2 regions of the Frankia sp. CeRuru1 genome follow, and region 2 is predicted to be linked to the other one. Evidence: riboswitches for the same ligand, from Rfam matches in the RefSeq annotation. Region 2 holds a riboswitch; the other holds the start of a gene.
The links. A riboswitch is a leader RNA that binds a small molecule or an ion and turns the genes downstream of it on or off. The one in region 2 is predicted to bind cyclic di-AMP.
Positions count from the first base shown of each region.

Region 1: another riboswitch for cyclic di-AMP. It lies ahead of AC08OP_RS11765 (transglycosylase family protein); the one in region 2 lies ahead of AC08OP_RS00450 (transglycosylase family protein).

Region 1 is NZ_CDWWEW010000132.1:4,204-7,580, forward strand. Features, by position in the region: gene AC08OP_RS11755 (adenylosuccinate synthase) at 1-300, opposite strand, end outside; gene AC08OP_RS11760 (DUF3151 domain-containing protein) at 392-826, opposite strand; gene AC08OP_RS11765 (transglycosylase family protein) at 913-1,632, opposite strand; cyclic di-AMP (ydaO/yuaA leader) riboswitch at 1,635-1,831, opposite strand; gene AC08OP_RS11770 (transglycosylase family protein) at 2,343-3,020, opposite strand; cyclic di-AMP (ydaO/yuaA leader) riboswitch at 3,027-3,262, opposite strand.
Region 2 is NZ_CDWWEW010000002.1:45,094-48,470, forward strand. Features, by position in the region: gene rlmB (23S rRNA (guanosine(2251)-2'-O)-methyltransferase RlmB) at 293-1,384, shown strand; gene AC08OP_RS00450 (transglycosylase family protein) at 1,590-1,970, opposite strand; cyclic di-AMP (ydaO/yuaA leader) riboswitch at 1,973-2,139, opposite strand; gene AC08OP_RS00455 (peptide deformylase) at 2,636-3,377, opposite strand, start outside.

The DNA of each region.
Region 1 (3,377 bases), on a different contig from region 2:
CGCGCTGATCAGGAGCCGGGAGACGTCGATGCCGCGGGCGGTGAGCCCGTCCATCTCGGCCAGCAGCACGCCCGGGTCGATGACGACCCCGTTGCCGATCACGGGAACGCAGTCGGCTCGCAGCATGCCACTGGGAATCAGGTGGAGCGCGTAGCTCTCCGCCCCGATGACCACGGTGTGGCCGGCGTTGTTGCCACCCTGGTACCGGACGACGTAATCGACGGCGCCGCCCAAGAGGTCGGTCGCCTTTCCTTTTCCCTCGTCGCCCCACTGGGCACCGATGAGGACAAGAGCAGGCACCGGGCGAGGTTACTAGGGATGGCGGGGCCGTGGGGCCGGCTGCGGCGTCCTCGCTGGCCTCCACCACCGACGCGGCCTGATGAACTCACTGTCAGGTGAAGCCGAGCTCACTGGCGGCGACGGGATCGCTGTCAGTCAGGAACGTCCGGCAGCGGGTGGCCTCCTCGGCCTCCCCGATGGCCGCGGCCGCCCGGACGAGAGCGGCGAGTGAACGCAGGAACCCGCGGTTGGGTTCGTGTGACCAGGGGATCGGCCCGTTGCCCTTCCAGCCCGAGCGGCGCAGGGCGTCGAGGCCGCGGTGATAGCCCGTGCGGGCGTAGGCATAGGCCTCGACGGGTCGTCCGCCGGTGAGCGCGAGCTCGGCGAGCGCGGCCCAGGGCGCGCTGAACGCGGGCAGCCGGGCGGCGACGGCATCCGGCGGATCACCGGCGGCCAGCGCCTCGGTCGCGGCCGCGTCGGAGGGCAGGAGCGTCGGCGGCGGACCGGAGAGCAGGTTGGGTTTTCCCGAGGCGGACGGCGTCGTCATGAGTGCATCCTGCCCGACGACTGGCCGCACACGTCATGGAGGTCACCCCGGACGCGCCCGCCCTGCGCGCACGGTGACCGGGTCGGTCAGGCCCTGACGCTGACGTTCCACAGATTCTGGCCGACGACCCCGGGTTGACCGTCGTTCACCCGGGTGAGGTACGAGTACAGCGCGGCGATGCCCTGCGACTGCGGTCCGAACTTGCCGTCGACGGTGAGTACGAAGCCCTTCTGGCGCATTCTGTCCTGCCAGACGAAGGCCTCCGGGCGGACGTCGTCGCTGAGGGACGCGTCGAGGACCGTGCCCCTGAACGAGCCGTCCCCCATCTCCCGGCGAGCCCGGTCCAGCGTCATGGGGGGTTCCACCGGGGTGATGGCCTGCTGGATGACGTCGCCAGAGCCGCCCGGGACACTGGCCGGGCCGTTGTTGGTCAGGCCCATCTTGACCGAGCAGGACGGCCATGGCTGCCAGCCCCGCTGGTTGTAGAGCTTCGCGGCCGCCTCGTCCTGCGTGGCGGGCGACGCCTGGTACGGCCGGCCGGAGTACCCGAGCCCGTGCCAGGTCCGGTCGTCGAACTGGTAGGCACCGGAGAAGCCGTTGCCGGTGTTGATCGCGTAGTTGCCGCCGGACTCGCACTGGCGGAGCTTGGCGAAGTCATCGGCGGTGGCCGCGCCCGCCGGAGCCGCGGTGACCGCGAGGCCGCTGCCGACGATGGCCGTGACCGCGCCGGTGGTGCGCAGGATGCGACCGGCGGGCGATGGGGCCTGCGGTGCTCGATGTCTGCCGCCACGACGCCCAGAGGGCATGTTAGTCCAATCCCGTCGCCTGCGGGGTGAGCTGTCGGGTGCGGGCTGGGATGGCCCGGCCGGAGGATCCGACCCCGGGTGGCGAGTAGGAACCGCTCTCCACCATGGACCGGGATGCACCGGCTTTACCCCAAGGACGCCGCTTGCGGCGCCCGAAATGTGGGTCCCCCACTCCTGCCCGCTGCGGTTGATGTTCGTTCCGGCCGCTCGCACGGGGGCAGGACTCGGCGTCCGTCCGGGCGGCCTCGCCGACGAGGCGAGTGAGCGGCACTCTAGCGAGAACCGCTCATGGAGCGCAAACCGGGGTGGTCCGGAGTAACCAGTGAGGATCGCGCGAATCGTGCCACTTCCGTACAGGTTCCGCAGGTGGCTCGCTGGTCCTGCTGTTCCTCGCCGGCCTTGCCGAAGATCGGCTCTGCCGAAGAGCGGCCCTGCCGGAGGCCGGTCAGGGTGTGGTCCGGGTGATGTTGGTGGTGGGTTGCACGGGCCAGCCCGTACGGGCCGTCAACCGGAGATCGTCCGGAGGCCGGTCGGGCCGGCCCGTCGTCGAGGTGAGATCCCCTGACCGGTGTCGCCGGGGTGGGATGCCCGGTTGCCGCGGCGGTCGTCCCCCGTCGCGGGAGCGGAGTGAACAGATCAGCTGACGGAGCTGACGGAGCTGACGGAGTGAATGGATCAGCTGATAGAGCTGATAGAGCTGATAGAGAGGATCAGCTGAAGGTGGCCCGCCAGGTCGCCGGGCCGACGATGCCGTCGACGGCGAGTCCCTTGGCGGCCTGCAGGGCGCGGGCGACTGCGGCGGAGCGTGGTCCGTAACGGCCGTCGATCGTGATCGGATACCCCAGATGGTTGACGCGGGCCTGCCAGGCCCGCACGTCGTCGCGTACCTGCCTGGCCAGTGCGGTCGTCAGGTTACGGGTGAATACGGGGGTGCTCACGGAGATGGGGCTGACCGTCAGCTCACTGCGTTCCGCCGTGCGCGACGCCTGGCCCGAGGAGCTCGACGAGCCGCCCGCGAGCTGGTCGGCGCCCATCCCGCGGCCACAGGTCGGCCACTGGCCGAAGCCGGACCGCCGGGCGAGCTTGAGTGCGGCCTCGTCCTGGACAGCCGGGGGAGCCTGGTGCGGCAGACCGCTGTAGCCGAGGCCGTGCCAGGTGCTGGCGGAGAACTGGTAGGCGCCGTAGTACGCGTTGCCGGTGTTGATCGTGTAGTCACCGCCGGACTCGCACTGCCGCAGGCCCGTCCAGGTGGTGGCCGCACCGGCCGGCTGGTTGAGCGCGAAGGTGCCGCCCACCGCTGCCGCGAGTACGGGTGCGACCACGAGGGCCCGGGCCCGGCTGCGGGTACCGGCGCGGCATTGTCGGCCACTGATACGTGCGTCGGACATGTCTTGTGGTCCTTCCCCACGCCTGCGAGGTGAGCTGTCGGATTCGGGCTGGGAACTGCCCGGCCGTGCCAGGGATTCCCTGGAGACGGAAGCCGCACCGGAAACACCTTTCCGTGTGGTCGTCGCACATGGCTTCACCCCGAGAGCATCGAATCCTTTCGATACTCGGAGATGGGTCCCCCGTTCCTGCCGCCCGGTTCGAGAAATCGTCGGCCGGGGGCAGGATTCGGCGTGCCGCCCGACGAATGCCCGGCGTTGTTGCCGGGCACGGCGAAAACCATAACCACGCCACCCGGCGAGTCGCCAAGCATTGAATAGGGTGCGTGAAAAAGAGCACACTCGGCGCGCCTGCTTGAG
Region 2 (3,377 bases):
CCCGCACTCCGGGGAACCCCGGGCCCGCCGGTCGGCGTGGTGATGCGCACCTGACCCTCCTGACGCCGGTGAGGGGCGGCCGGACCACGTCAGGTCGGGCCGTGGGCCTGCCGGCCCTCAGGATAGGGCGCCGGGTCCCCGGAAACGGCCATGTCGAGGGATGCCCATGGCAGAGCTCCTCCGCCGAGCTCCTGCCGAGCTCTCGCTGAGCGCGCCCCGACACGCCGGTGTCGTCCGCCGTATACCGTGGTCACATGGTCATTCCCCGGGCGTGTCCTGGTCGGTGGTCCTGATGGCCGGCGCCGCTCGCCGGGGCGGTGGGATCGCCCGCGGCGGTCAGGGCGGTCGGGCCGCCAAGTCCGGTTCCCACCGCAAGGGGGCCTCCACGGGCAGCGGCGGTCACGGCCGCAAGGCGCTGGAGGGCCGTGGGGCCACGCCGCCCGCGCAGCTGCGCCCCGGCCATCCCGCCCAGCGTCGTGCGGCGGCGGCTGCTGCGGCCCGTTCCGCATCGGCCGGAGCCGAGCGGGGTCGAGCGGCTGCCGGCCGGCGCGGGGATGGTGGCCGCGCCGTCGCCGCTGCGGCCACCACCGGGCCGAGCGCCGCGGGGGGTTCCGCGGGGACCGGGCGCCCACGGCGGACCGAGGGCGACGAGCTGGTGGTCGGGCGCAACGCGGTGGTCGAGGCGCTGCGGGCCGGGGTGCCGTCGTCGACCCTTTTCATCGCCGGCGGGCTGGACTTCGACGAGCGGCTCGCCGACGCCCGCCGACTCGCCGGGCGGGCCGGGATCGCCGTGGCCGACGTCGGCCGCACGGATCTCGACCGGATGTGTGGCACCGCTCCGCATCAGGGTCTCGCCCTCGTGGTACCGCCGTTCCGGTATGCCCATCCGGATGATCTCCTCGCCCGCGCGCGCTCGTCCCCCCCCGGTCTGCTGGTGGCGCTGGACGGGGTCACCGATCCCCGCAACCTCGGGGCTGTGGTGCGCTCGGCCGCCGCCTTCGGTGCCCATGGCGTCGTCGTTCCGGAGCGTAGGGCCGCCGGCATGACCGCCGCGGCCTGGAAGACCTCGGCGGGGGCCGCCGCCCGGCTGCCGGTGGCGCGCGCCACCAACCTGGCCCGCACGCTCGTCTCCTACGCGGCGGGCGGCCAGTTCGTCGTCGGTCTGGCCGCGGGCGGCGAGGTGAGCATCGACGAGCTCACGATGGCGACCGACCCACTCGTCCTGGTGATCGGCTCCGAGGGACGCGGGTTGTCCAGGCTGGTCGAGCAGCGCTGCGACGTGAGGGTCCGGATCCCCATGGCGGGTGCGGTGGAGTCCCTCAACGCGGGGGTGGCCGCTGGGATCACGCTGGCCGAGATCGCCCGCCGCCGTCGGATCGGCTGAGCCGGCCGATCGGTGGGTCCGCCGGGTCTCCGCCGGGCGGGGCTGCGGACGTTGACCTGGCCGGCGTCGCCGTGGCCGGGAAACCGTGACCGGGAAACGTAGCGCGCAGCCCCGTGTCCCGGAGGGGACACGGGGCTGCTGGCCGCGCGCCGATCAGTACCGGCCGGGCGCGGACAGTGAAAGCTGGCGCGGGAAGTCGGGCAGCTCAGATCTTGTGACCCCAGCACGGCTTCGATGCGTACCAGGGGCTCGTCCCCTGCTGGGCGTACAGGATGCGGGCGCGGTGCCACTGCTCGGCGACGCTGGCGTGCTGCGGCAGACCCTTGCCGCCGACCCCGCGCCAGGTGCTGGGCAGGAACTGGAACAGTCCGCCGGCGCCGATGGAGTTGACCACGCGCGGGTTTCCCCCGGACTCACACGGAATCACCTTGGAGAGGAAGCGGTCGGCATTCGTCGACGCGTTGGCCGGCTGGGACAGCGCGAGGCCACCGCCGATCGAGGCCGCGAGAGTGGTGGCTGCGATCAAGGCCCGGGAACCGAGCCTGATGCGGTTGAGGCCACGAGCGAGCGAACGAGCGTTGGACATTGAGTTGCCCTTCCCCACGCCTGCGAGGTGAGCTGTCGGGTTCGGGCTGGGAATGCCCGGCCGCGCATCGCGGCTTCACCCCGAGAACGCCTTTTCGTGGCGCCCGGAATTGGTTCCCCCGCTCCTGCCGAAGGTTCGATTCTCGTCGAGCGGGGGCAGGATTCGGCGTGCCGCCCGACGAATGCCATCAGGTGACGGCACGGCAATGAACATAGCTGAGAGTGACCCAGGAAAAACAAGAGTACGTGAGGATGCACACAGTGCATCCTGTTTACTTGTTCCGATCTTTTTAATGGTGTTTCGCGCCCGCGTGCGCGCCCGATTCTAGAGGTTGTCCAGTGGGCTGGAAATCCCCAGTCCGTAGCTGGGTCGTCACGTTGACGGTAAACAATACGCGATGCGTGGAGAAACTGTTCCGCCGCGTGGTGATCAAGCCTCTGCTACCCGCTGCCGGCAATCTCTAACCAGGATCTGGAAAAATCTGTGCCGGCGTTCCGGCGGGCCCGCACCTATCGCCCGCTTTCCGGACTATACGGCACGAGGGAATCATGTCATATGTCGGATCTACCAGTCGGTGCCGGACACCCGGTCCCGGCGCTGCGTCGCCGCCAGCCGCCAGCCGCCATGCCGCCATGCCGCCCGCGAGGCGGGTGCGTTCGGGTCGGTCAGCGGTTGTAGGACCAGGCCGAGCCGGTACCCCGGTACTGCTCCACCGGGATTGGTGTGGTTCCGGCCCGCATCCGATCCGTGTAGAGCTGACCGTGCAGGTGGTCGATCTCGTGGGCGACAAGCCGCGCCAGCCCCTGCCGATAGACGGTGATGTGCCGGTTGCCGTCGATATCGGTGTGTTCGACGTGCAGCTCCAGCGGCCGGGGGACGAGGCCACGGACGTCAAAGAAGCTCAGGCAGCCCTCGTACTGCTCGTCGGTCTCCCGGGAGGTTTCGATGACGCTGGGGTTGAGCAGCGTGAGCGTGTCGCCGCCCGGGGTACGCACGATCGCCGCGGCGCGGTTGATGCCGACCTGCGGCGCGGCGATGCCCATGCCCTTGCCGAAGGTGTGCAGGGCGGATACCCGTTCGAGGGCGGAGGACAGCTCGGCGACGACCCGGCGCGCGTCCTCGGCCTCGTCGGGCAGGGCGAACGGGCGGGCCGACTGCCGCAGGATCGCCTCACCCTCCTGCACGATGCCAACGGCCGCCATCTGATCGCTGGGACGTGTTCCGGTCTCCGCGGCCGGATCACGTTCCGGCACGGTGGCCCGGAAGTTCCATTCCAGTCGGTAGCGGGCGTGCAGCGGCGGCTCGGTGGTCGACCAGGTGAAGATCCGCCGGTCGCCGGAGTCGGTGCGGGCGATTGCGGTCCGGAACGGGAAGGCATCGGCGGTCATCGACGTCTCCATGCCCCAG